Regions from separate parts of the Rhizobium sp. WYCCWR 11146 genome, predicted to be linked through region 3. Evidence: riboswitches for the same ligand, from Rfam matches in the RefSeq annotation. Region 3 holds a riboswitch; each other region holds the start of a gene.
What was found. A riboswitch is a leader RNA that binds a small molecule or an ion and turns the genes downstream of it on or off. The one in region 3 is predicted to bind FMN.
Positions count from the first base shown of each region.

Region 1 (4,002 bases), on a different contig from region 3:
TCTCGGCATGGTCGCCAGCGGCATCGGGATGATGATCCTCAGTGGCGCTGCTCCCGCCATCTTCGAGGCAGCCGGCGCCACGCTGCCTGATTTCACCGCCTATCCGCCGCGTGGCCCGCATGGGTTCGGCGCCTTCCTGCTTGTCGGCCTGCTGGTCTTCCATGCCGGTGCCGCGCTCTATCACCAGTTTGTCCGCGGCGATCACCTGCTGCGGCGGATGTGGTATGGCGGCTGAGATCCCGCCGCGTTCGATGTCAAATGTTTGGCTTCTCGAAGATCTGTCAGGCGGCCGCGTTCGGGCCTGACTCAGGAGACGCAGATCGCCACGCCGGCAACGAGCTGGCCAGTGCCACGCCCAATTCGACGATCGACGATCAGCGGGACCGGCTCGACGGTATGGTGACCGCTGTGCACCAAGAAGGCGCGATGAAGCGCCGCGCCGTTGCCGCCGAGACGCTTCTCAAATGTCACCGTCTGCGTGATGCCGCCGCCCTTGCCTATAAGGGCAGCTGCTTGCCGGCCTGTTCGCTGACCATGTATTCGGCGTACCAGTCCGGCCAGTTCTCGTCGTGTTTGCCGCCGTTTCGCTTCTCGTGTTCACCGTGCGCGGTCGCCGCACGGCGCATGGCTGACGCGAGATCGGTTGAGTTGGTGAATGTCGTCCCGTCGGCGTCGATGCGTCCTGGCAGGCGCGTGGTGACTTCCTGGAACAGCCAGCCGTTGCCATCGGGATCCTTGAAGGAGGCGAAAGAACGGTAGCTGCGGTGATCGGGATCGCGGCCGGCAATGCGGAGCCGCCCGAACAGATAGGGTTCGTCCTTGCCGGCATAGACGCCGGCCGCGTCATGGAACACTTCGCTGACCTCGACGCCGCGGGCGATGAGATCGCGGCGGGCGGCCTCGATGTCGGAGACGATAAGATAGAGCCCCTGGGCGGAACCGGGGGCGGCGGCCGTGACGTTCTTGCCGAAGATGATCGCGCAGCCGGAGCCCGGCGGCGTAAATTGGATCACCCGAAAATCGGCATCATTGGCGAAGTCGGCGTCGAGCCGCCAACCCAGGCCGTCGTAAAAGCGCTTGGCGCGGTCGACATCGGAAACAGGGATGACGACGACCTCGAGCTTGGTGTCGACGGGATGTGTTTTCGGGGTCTGCATGGGGGTTTCGCTGCGCAGTGCATTGCTCATCTTAAGCTCCTTGGGGTTTTGGATGCCTTGAGAATTGCTGACGCGTGACGACCGAAGTTGACCACGGCGCGGTGAGGCCGTCGAATCAATTATTCTGTCTGATTTGACCGGTATTGGCGGATTCCGCGGCGACGCTAGGCGCGCCGCTCCCGATCCGCGGGGGTTGGCAAGGTCATGTCGATCTGAGTGGTCGACGGCGGGATTGGCCCGCCGTCTTCATCGGCTGTTGTTGTTCTGCTCGTCGAGCCGCTTTCACGCAGCGAGAGCGGCGCGGGTTTTGCCGATCGTCAGTGCCGCCTTTGCTGCCTCGCGCCCTTTCTCGACGAAATGTGAGCGGTAGATCTGCTTATGGTGCTCGGTTTCCTGATACTGATGCGGCGTCAGCGAAACCGACAGTACCGGCACACCGGTATCCATGCCGGCGCGCATCAGCCCATCGACGACGGCCTGGGCGACGAATTCGTGGCGGTAAATTCCGCCGTCGACGACGAAGGCCGCGGCAATGACGGCGCCGTAGCGCCCAGTTGCGGCAAGATCGCGGGAAAGCAGCGGCATTTCGAATGCGCCGGGAACATCGAACACGTCGACCTGCTCGGGCGGAACGAGCTGGTAGAAGCCCTCAAGGGCGCGGTCGACGATGTCGGCGTGCCAGCTGGCTTTGACGAAGGCGTAGCGGGTGGGTGTCACGGTAATCTCCTTTGGCGAACAGACACATCACCCAAGGCGATCACGAACGTTCCCGACAGCCGCAAGGGCGGCAGGAACGCACGTTCTCTTTCATCCGGACTATGACCGTCGGCTCAGGCATCTCACCTGATCTGCTGACCCTTCCTGAGAAGGCGCTCGCGGGCTCGCAATCAAAATTGCATACCGCCGGTAGGGACTTTCACCCCGCCCTGAGAACGGCGCGAACAATAGGGGGAAGGTGACGGGCTGGCAATAGGTCGAAATGCATTCGCGGCGGGAGCTGGATCAGGGCTCCCGACGCGGCGATTTCGCTTGTTCGTCGATCGCGACGGGCAAGCCACTTGCGGAGGATGGGCTCGCGCCTACATGCTCCCATTGAGGACATTCACGTCAGAATAGCACGGCAGGACAGGATGCGCCGCTCCACCGGAGGCGGGCAGGGCCGTGGCAACTATGGGAGAGAGAGATGCAAGACCCCTTCGTCGTCCGCCGCGAGGCGCATATCGCGGCGCCGCCGGCCGCGGTGTTCGCGTTGATGACCGACCCGGAAAAGATCCTGCGCTGGATGGGAACGGAGGCGCAGGTCGAGCCGCAGCCCGGCGGGCTCTATCTCGTCAACGTTACCGGTGCCCGCTTTGCACGCGGCTCGTTTCGTGAGGTGGTGCCGGTTCATCGCCTTGCCTACAGCTTCGGCTGGGACGGCAGCGAGGTGGTGCCGCCGGGGTCGAGCCTGGTCGAGATCGATCTGATCGAGCAGGGAGGCGGAACGCTGCTGCGGCTCACCCATAGCGGCCTGCCGAGCGCCGAGCAATGCGCCGGCCATGCGGAGGGCTGGGCACATTATCTCGGACGGCTGACCGAGGTTGCTGCCGGGGGTGATCCGGGTCCCGACCCTTTTTACGGCAGGACATGAACAATTCTTGCGGGCGGCGGGGGCGTCTCTGAAGGCGCTTGGCGTTGCGACAACAGCGGTCGGCGAGCGCTCAGACCGGCCGTGCGGAAGCGCTTCTTTTTCTCCCGCAAACATGAACGCGCAGTTCATCTCCAGTTCAATTTGGCGGTCATAAGCTGTGGACGGCTGGATTGAAATGGAGTTCTCGATGAAGGCACTTTCTATCGCGGCTGCCTTGCTCGCTGGCAGCCTCTCGTTCGGCACAGCGCAGGCGATGCCGATGGGGACAATCAATGTCCAGAGCAATATCACAACGGTCGACTACGCGTGCGGTCGCGGCTGGCATCTGACGCGCTGGGGCGAATGCCGGCGAAACTGGCGCCGCCCGCCGCCGGTCGCTTTTTACGGTGGCCCGCCGCGAGGGGGCTGGGAACGGCGTCACCGGCATTGGGATGGCCCGCGCTGGCGCCATGAGCGGCGTTGGGATCGCGACCGCCGTTGGCGGGATGATGACTAAGGGTCTCGCTTAGATGGACGAAGGCCGGAGCGATTTTCGCCCGGCCTTTTCTGATGAGACAGGTTCGCCGACGCTGACCGGCAGCGTCCTCCCGATTTGTTCGATACGGTCAGATCCTGCTGACGAGCCAGTACTTGTCGTCGATCAGCTCCTCGAGTTCGACGGGATCCTTGACGCCGAATTCGAACCATTCGACGAGTTCCTTCGCCTTGCGGCTGCTCTCCTCTGCCGTCAGCTCGACCTGATATCTTTCGCACCATCGCCGAAGGATCGACGTCAGCAGCGTCATGTCATTCCCATCCAGCGGATCTTTCGGCCAGAAAATCGTACCCATCGCACCCCTCAATCACACGATGACGACCGACCTTATAATGGAATCAAAGCCGTGCAAGTTTAAAGTGTTTATTTTTCGTTTTCCACCGCGGTGAATGGTTTTCGACAGGGATGCGGACGGCCTTTGCGGGCGACAGGCTGAGTCGCTGGAAACGTCCTCGCGATCACTCCGGGGATGTCCTTGCGGACGTCCACGTGGGCGTGCGATGTTAAGCGATGGATCTGCCATCTCCCCTTGCCTGGCTGGTTGACGAGGCTGGAGCCTCGCCTGGTCCCGAACGGTTTCTGGCCGAACTCGGGCGCCGGCTGCTGGCCGACGGACTGCCGCTTTCCGGCGGCACGCTGACGCTTTCGGTGCCGCATCCGATCATTGCGCGGCGCACCTG
Region 1 is NZ_JACCEY010000024.1:66,989-70,990, forward strand. It holds gene HX899_RS20075 (cytochrome b) at 1-235, shown strand, start outside; gene HX899_RS20080 (hypothetical protein) at 307-471, opposite strand; gene HX899_RS20085 (VOC family protein) at 498-1,187, opposite strand; gene HX899_RS20090 (6,7-dimethyl-8-ribityllumazine synthase) at 1,440-1,874, opposite strand; FMN riboswitch at 1,953-2,095, opposite strand; gene HX899_RS20095 (SRPBCC domain-containing protein) at 2,341-2,787, shown strand; gene HX899_RS20100 (GCG_CRPN prefix-to-repeats domain-containing protein) at 2,975-3,283, shown strand; gene HX899_RS20105 (hypothetical protein) at 3,393-3,617, opposite strand; gene HX899_RS20110 (adenylate/guanylate cyclase domain-containing protein) at 3,833-4,002, shown strand, end outside.
Region 1: another riboswitch for FMN. It lies ahead of HX899_RS20090 (6,7-dimethyl-8-ribityllumazine synthase); the one in region 3 lies ahead of HX899_RS33810 (DMT family transporter).

Region 2 (4,002 bases), on a different contig from region 3:
ACGACGGGCTGGCCAAGACGGCTGAACATATTCGCGCCGCCGGCCGCCGCTCGATCCAGATCGCGGCGGATGTCACGAGCAAATCTTCCCTTGGAGATGCCGTAGCACGGACCGAAGCCGATCTCGGCCCATTGACACTTGCAGTCAACGCTGCAGGCATCGCTAACGCGAACGCAGCGGAAGAAATGGAGGAGGACCAATATCAGACGTTGATGGATATCAACCTGAAAGGCGTCTTTCTTTCCTGCCAGGCAGAGGCTCGCGCCATGCTGAAGAATGGGCGCGGCTCCATCGTCAACATCGCTTCCATGTCGGGTGTGATCGTAAACCGGGGGCTGAGCCAAGCGCACTATAACGCCTCCAAGGCGGGCGTGATCCATATGTCGAAGTCCATGGCGATGGAATGGGTCGACCGCGGCATTCGCGTCAACACCATCTCCCCCGGATACACGGCAACGCCCATGAACACCCGTCCGGAGATGGTCCACCAGACCAAGCTCTTCGAAGAGCAGACGCCGATGCAGCGCATGGCAGCGGTGGACGAGATGGTAGGCCCGGCGGTGTTTCTGCTGTCGAATGCAGCAAGTTTCGTGACCGGCGTCGATCTTCTTGTCGATGGCGGTTTCTGCTGCTGGTGATGCGATGAGAAAGCTCATTGCCGCCGCTGGAAAGTGACCGGTCTCGCTTCCTCCCTGGCTGAGATCGAGGCGCTGAAGGGACTAACGGGCAAGACGGCGTGCGATATCGCCGTCTGCCCGCCCTTCACGCCGATCGAACGGGCTGTCTAACGGACGGAGGGCTCGGGCGTCGTCATCGGCGCTAAAGGCTGCCTGAATTTGCGACAACCGGTTGAGATCCAATAATGATCGCATGGTAGGTCGCACCCAGATTTGCTGTTTATCGAGTGACACAAGGAAAGAGCATGAAACGCTTTGAGCAGAAGACTGTCGTCATTACCGGGGGCAGTCGCGGCATCGGCGCCGCCATCGCCAGACGCTTTGCGCGCGAAGGCGCCAATCTCGTCGTCTCGGCCAATGAGGAGCTGGTCCACGGCGTTGCCGAACAGATCCGAACCGAAGGCGGCAAGGCGATCTCCTTCATCGGCGATGTCACCGACAAGGCAAGCGTCACCGCCCTCTATGATGCCGCCGAGAAGGAATTCGGCTCGGTCGACGTTTCGATCCAGAATGCCGGCGTCATCACCATCGCCCGCGTCGAGGACCTGACCGAAAACGAGTGGGACAAGGTCATGGCCGTCAACACCAAGGGCGTCTTCCTCTGCGCCCAGGAGGCAATATCAAGAATGCGCAAGCACAAGCGCGGCGGCCGCATCATCAACACCGCTTCCGGCCAAGCCCGCGACGGCTTCATCTACACCCCGCATTATGCCGCCTCGAAAATGGGCGTCGTCGGAATCACCCAGAGCCTGGCCAAGGAAGTCGCGACCGAGAAGATCACCGTCAACGCCTTCTGCCCCGGCATCATCGAGACCGACATGTGGGCCTATAACGACCAGGCCTGGGGCAAGCTGCTCGGCAACTACGCCCCCGGCGAACTGATGAAGGAATGGGTCGAAGGCATCCCGATGAAACGGGCCGGCTCCGGCGAAGATGTCGCCGGCCTGGTGACCTTCCTCGCCAGCGATGACGCTGCCTATATCACCGGCCAGACGATCAATGTCGACGGCGGCCTGATCATGTCCTGATGCAGGCGCCCAAATTGCGTAGCGGTTTTGGGACAACGACATGCATCGAACAAAGAGCAAACCACGAGCGAAGTGCGGAAGGCGACACGGTCGTCGCCTCTGTGTGAACAGTGTGTCCATCGGCGTTAGGGCAGCTTTGCATTTTTGCCTGGTCGAGTGACCTTGCCATCCGCCTGTTTTTGGTCCTATCTTTGAAGTGTTCTCAGGGCGGGGTGTAATTCCCCACCGGCGGTATCAGGAGCAATCCTGGAGCCCGCGAGCGCTTCCGGCACCTCCTGTCGGAAGGTCAGCAGATCCGGTGAGATGCCGGAGCCGACGGTATAGTCCGGATGGAAGAGGACAACACGGGCAGTCGCACTCCATCCTGGAGGCGGCTGACGTTTGTTCGCCCAAGGGCAGAAGGCTCGCTCACGGATTGAGCCGAGCAGACCATGTCAGTCCGCTGACATAACCCTTGAAAGGCCAGACAGCATGACTATCGCAACAATTGAAGATGCCATATCAGCCATTGCCAGCGGCAAGATGGTCGTCGTCGTCGACGACCAGAACCGGGAAAACGAGGGCGATATCGTGGTCGCGGCCGATGCCGTCACCCCGGAAACAATCGCCTTCATGATGACCCACGCCCGTGGTCTCGTCTGCATCGCCATGGAAGGCGAGCGTCTCGATGCGCTCGACATTCCGCTGATGGTGCCCAACAACACGGAATCGCACAAAACTGCCTTCACGGTCTCGGTTGATTATCTCAAGGGCACGACGACGGGCATTTCTGCGGCGGACCGCGCCGCCACCGTCCGCGCCCTGGTCGATGATCGCGCAAAGCCCGCCGATTTCGCCCGCCCCGGCCATATCTTTCCGCTGCGCGCCAATCCCCGCGGCGTGCTCGGCCGCCCTGGCCATACCGAAGCCGCCATCGATCTCGCCCGCCTTGCCGGAAGGGTCCCCGCCGGCGTCATCTGCGAAGTCGCCAACGACGACGGAACCATGTCTCGCCTGCCCGAACTCACGCTCTTCGCCGAACGCCACAACCTACCCCTCGTCACCATCGAGGATCTGATCGCCTATCTCGACCGCCAGGTAGTAAAAGACATACGCGAAGTCGCTTGATCGATGCCTTTGTTGCGGTGGCACAGCCCGCCGCAACTAAGAACGTGCCGAAGCGATGACCCTGAGGGCACCTTCCCTTGCCCACCCTATGTCCGGCTGATTGAAACGCCGCCATCGGCCAGCATCGCCGTGCCGGTCACGAAGCTCGACATGTCGGAGGCGAGGAAAAGCGCCGCATTGGCGATCTCTTCGGGTTGCGCCATGCGTTTCAGCGCATGCAGCCCCTCCACGAAGGCGAGCACCTCCGGCGTGGCATCAGGCGCGTTGGTAATGCTGGCGGGCGTGTCGGTGCCACCAGGAAGCAGTGCGTTGACGCGGATCTTCTGCGCTCCGAGTTCAGCGGCGAGCACCTGCACGAAGCCGATCAGCCCCGCCTTGCTCGCCGCATAGGCGGCCATGCCAGGCATACCGACGGTGTGGCCGACGAAAGTCGAGGTGAAGATCAGCGATCCGCCGCCTTTTCCCATCGCCGCCGACTGGTGTTTGGCGCCGAGGAAGGCGGCGGTGAGATTGGTCTCGATCGTCTCGCGCCAGCCCTCGAGCGACAGCCCGGCAACCGGCCCCATCTCACCGAGGATGCCGGCATTGTTGAAGGCGATGTCGAGCCGGCCAAAACGCGAGACCGCCGTTTCGACGAGCCTTGCCTGCAGCGCCTCGTTCCTGACATCGCCTGATATGGCGACGGCTTGACCACCCTCCGCCTCGATTTCCGCGATGACATCATCGAGCGCGTCCTGCCGCCGGCCGGTGACCACGAGCTTGGCGCCTTGCCGCGCAAAGAGTTTCGCCGCCGCGCGGCCGATGCCGGAGCTTGCGCCGGTGATGATGGCGATCTTGTCGTTGAGAAGTGTCATATCGGTCTCTCCTGGGTTGTTGCGAGATGTGAGATGCTCAAATATCAGGCGATGCAGCCACCCGATTCCCGCGCAAGAAGAGAAAAACGCCTATGGCCGAACCGGAAGGAGCGATGGCGCGTCCCCATCGCCGCCTTGATGGCCGTGCGGAAGTATCGGGATTCGCCTTATAAAACGGTGATTTGCGGCGATCTCACTCACACGCCTGCGTTGACGTCAGCGTTATTGTGCACCGCATCATCGATTTATGCTTTGTGTGACATTCATCCGATTCCCTTGATGCATCTTCGCGATTAAAAGGAGCGCACAGGTAACGGGAATCTCTTCATGCCGCGG
Region 2 is NZ_JACCEY010000024.1:521,860-525,861, reverse strand. It holds gene HX899_RS22365 (SDR family oxidoreductase) at 1-638, shown strand, start outside; gene HX899_RS22360 (glucose 1-dehydrogenase) at 923-1,705, shown strand; FMN riboswitch at 1,900-2,050, shown strand; gene ribB (3,4-dihydroxy-2-butanone-4-phosphate synthase) at 2,177-2,812, shown strand; gene HX899_RS22350 (SDR family oxidoreductase) at 2,899-3,666, opposite strand; gene HX899_RS22345 (DMT family transporter) at 3,994-4,002, shown strand, end outside.
Region 2: another riboswitch for FMN. It lies ahead of ribB (3,4-dihydroxy-2-butanone-4-phosphate synthase); the one in region 3 lies ahead of HX899_RS33810 (DMT family transporter).

Region 3 (4,002 bases):
TCAGGGCGCCGTCACGCTTGGTGTCGATACCGGTGAGATCGACGCTGCCGGCGGAGAAATGCGTCTTCACTTCAGCCGTGTTGGCGTCGATGATGACGATCTCGTTGTTTTCCTGCAGCGTCAGGGCAATCTCGTTCAGGCCGTTGAAGGCGACGAATTCCGGCTCCGGATCCTCCGGGGCGACGCCGGTAAGCCCGGTCAGCGTCACGTGCTTGATGGTGCCGCAATCGACGGTGCCGTTCTTGACCTGGAAGACGACGAGATCGCCGGCCGGCATCTGCGGGATCTTGCCGTCATTGACGTCTTCGTCGCGCTCATTTTCGATTGCGATGGTGCCGAGCGTCTTGTCCTTGTTGAGGGCGATCGAATCCGGCTGACCACCGAGATCGCACGTGTTTTCGATCTTCTTGGTCGCCACGTCGACGATCGCCAGACGGCCCGAGGGCTTCGCCTTGCTTTCGGAGGTGTTGACGGCAACCAGCGCCTTGCCGGCGCTCGAGGTGACCGAAGTCGGCTCGCCGTCCATCATCAGCGCGCCGCCTGCCTTGGGGGCCTTGGCATCGGTAATGTCGATAAAGCCGATCGCGCCGAGCGGGCTGTCGCTATAGATCAGCGTGTTGCCGTCGTCGGTCGCGGTGATGATCTCGGCGGAGCTCACCGAAAGCTTGTCCTTGTCGGCCGGCAGGTTCTCTGCGACCGGGAAGGAAGCGATGCGGTTGAAAACCGGCTCGGCCGCGGCCGGAAAGGCTACCGATGCGAGAAGCACGGCAGCAAGCGCTGCGCTGCGCGATGAAATTGTCATGAAATCCCCCATGTGTCGAACATTCGAAACATGAGTTTTCTGCGGGAGCCGCATGACAGAGGCATGACAGATGCGGCATTTTGCGTCAAATCATGTCAGGCAAGTTTCCGCTCCCGGCGCATCTCGTTTCGCATGATGAACAGCGAAGCAGACAGGATGAGAGCCGCTCCCAGCCAGAGGTAACCCGCCGGCGCATAGCCGAAGAACAGCCAACCGGCCAGCACGTTCAACGGCAGCTTCAGATCGTCGAACGGCTGGACGTAGGCGGCATCCGCTGCGGCATAGGCAAGCGTCAGGAAATACTGCGCTACGGCAGTCAGCAGCCCCGCCAGCAGGAACAGAGCAAGGGTTGCGCCCGTCGGCACTGCAAAGCCTGCCGCAAGCGCCAGCCCGCCGTTTATCGGCGTCAGCAGAACGAGCAGCCAGACGGTGATCGTCTCCGGCCGTTCGATGCCTGTCAGGCTCTTGGTGATCAGCGACGAGGCGCCCCACAGCAGCGCCGAAAGCACAGGCAAGAGAGCCGCCCAGCCAAAACCATCAGACCATGGCTGCAGAATGATCATCGCTCCGGTGAAGCCCGCCGCCGTCGCTGCCCAGCGGGCCGGGCCGACGCGCTCACCCAGAAAAAGCCGGGCGCCCAGAATGATGAAGAAGGGCGAGGTCATCACCAGTGCGATCGCCTGCCAGATCGGCACCGCGGCAAGGCCGGCGACCCAAGCCTCGACGCCGAGCGCGGCAAGCACGACGCGCGCAAGGTGACGCCAGGGATAGCGCGTGCGCATCGCCGCAAGGCCGAGCCTCTTCAGGAACGGCAGCGAAAACAGGAAGGCGAAGCCATATTGCCAGAAGGCTGCCGACGCCGAGGGAAAGGCAAGCTTCATCGTCAGCCATTGGGTGACGACGTTGAGAAGCGAAAAGGCAATGCCGGCAAGGACCATCCAGAGTGCCCCGACAACGGCGCGGGATGGCTCGACGGCAACGGAAGTCTGATTCATGTCTTTCATCCATAAAAGGGACCAACATAAATCAGGACGCATGAACCCCGACAGGCGACACAGGGCAACCCCTGCCCTTCGCACGGCCGACGCTCATTCTCTTCCATCCGGACTTTAACCGTCGGCTCCGGAATCGCACCGGATCTGCTGACCCTTCCCCCGCTTGGACACGAGAGAAGGCGCTCGCGGGCTCAGGCCGAAACCCTTACCGCCGGTGGGGAGTTTCACCCCGCCCTGAGAACAGAAACGTCGTAGATTAAAGCCCGGGCGACAGCAAGGCCCGCCAAGCAAAAGGGGTCCGGCAAAGCCGAACCCCTCTTAAATCCTGCACAACCGGTCTCGTTTCCGGCTGGTGGGATAATCTCAGATCAGCCGTTGACGGCGTCCTTCAGGCCCTTGCCGGGCGTGAATTTCGGCACGTTGCGAGCCGGAATGTCGACTTCAGCGCCCGTCGACGGGTTACGGCCCTTCGATGCGGCACGATGAGAAACGGTGAAGCTGCCGAAACCCGCGAGGCGAATGTCGCCCTTGTTCTTGAGTTCAGCCTGGACAACGTCGAAAACCGCGTCAACAGCGGAAGCCGCGTCAGACTTCGTCAGTCCTGCCTTTTCGGCTACTGCGGACACGAGTTCATTCTTGTTCATGTTTCCACCCCTTTCTAAATGGTATGAAACGACTCAAAAGTAAGCTAGGCGCAGAATAGGTTTCATCAGGCCCGCCGAAAACCCAAAAGCCCTGCAAATCAAGGAAAAGCAAGCGTCTACATGACGTTTTCACAAAAAAGGCTGGCGTTTCCGCCAGCCTTTTTCCGTGTTTTGGGCCAATTGGGCATAAATGTGGCAAAGGCCACTCAATGCGCTATGGTTGCGCCTGTCTCATCGAGGCCTTCGACCGATGTGATGACCGGCGTTTCCACCGTGCCATCCCATTCGATCGGCTCCGGCCGCCGGATCAGCGCATGCTTGATCACCTCGCCCATGCGGGATACCGGGATGATCTCCATGTTGTTCTTCACGTTGTCAGGAATCTCCGCCAGGTCCTTGGCGTTTTCCTCCGGAATCAGCACCTTCTTGATGCCGCCGCGAAGCGCTGCGAGCAGCTTTTCCTTGAGACCACCGATCGGCAGCACACGGCCACGAAGGGTGATTTCGCCGGTCATGGCCACATGCCTGTCCACTGGAATGCCGGTCATGATCGAGACGATCGCGGTTGCCATGGCGACGCCTGCCGAGGGGCCATCCTTCGGCGTCGCGCCTTCCGGCACGTGCACGTGGATATCGCTCTTGTCGAAGCGCGGCGGCTCGATGCCGAAATCGACAGCGCGCGAGCGGACATAGGAGGCCGCTGCCGAGATCGATTCCTTCATGACTTCCTTCAGATTGCCGGTGACGGTCATGCGGCCCTTGCCCGGCATCATCACGCCTTCGATGGTCAGCAGTTCGCCACCGACTTCCGTCCAGGCAAGACCGGTCACGACGCCGACCTGATCCTCGCCCTCTGCTTCGCCATGGCGGAAGCGCGGGACGCCCAGATAGTCGGAGATGTTGGCAGCCGTCACGTGAACGGCCTTCGTCTTGCCCTTGATGATCTCGGTGACCGCCTTGCGGGCGAGTTTCATCAGCTCGCGCTCGAAGTTGCGGACGCCGGCTTCGCGGGTATACTGCTGGCTGATCGACATCAGGGCGTCGTCGCTGACCGAGAATTCTTCCGGCTGCAACGCATGTTCCTTGATGGCCTTCGGCAGCAGGTGCCGCTTGGCGATTTCGCGCTTTTCATCCTCGGTGTAGCCGGCGATACGGATAATCTCCATGCGATCCATCAGAGGCGCTGGAATATTCAGCGTATTTGCCGTCGTGATGAACATCACATCCGACAGGTCGTATTCGACTTCCAGATAGTGGTCCATAAAGGTCATGTTCTGGGCCGGATCGAGCACTTCGAGCAGGGCCGAGGACGGATCACCGCGATAGTCCTGGCCGAGTTTGTCGATCTCGTCGAGCAGGAAGAGCGGGTTGGACTTCTTCGCCTTCTTCATCGACTGGATGACCTTGCCGGGCATCGAGCCAATATAGGTGCGGCGGTGACCGCGGATTTCGGCTTCGTCGCGAACGCCGCCAAGCGCCATGCGGACATACTCACGGCCGGTCGCCTTGGCGATCGACTGGGCGAGCGAGGTCTTGCCGACGCCCGGAGGACCGACGAGGC
Region 3 is NZ_JACCEY010000043.1:143,814-147,815, forward strand. It holds gene HX899_RS33805 (esterase-like activity of phytase family protein) at 1-814, opposite strand, end outside; gene HX899_RS33810 (DMT family transporter) at 898-1,797, opposite strand; FMN riboswitch at 1,889-2,043, opposite strand; gene hupB (DNA-binding protein HupB) at 2,166-2,441, opposite strand; gene lon (endopeptidase La) at 2,648-4,002, opposite strand, start outside.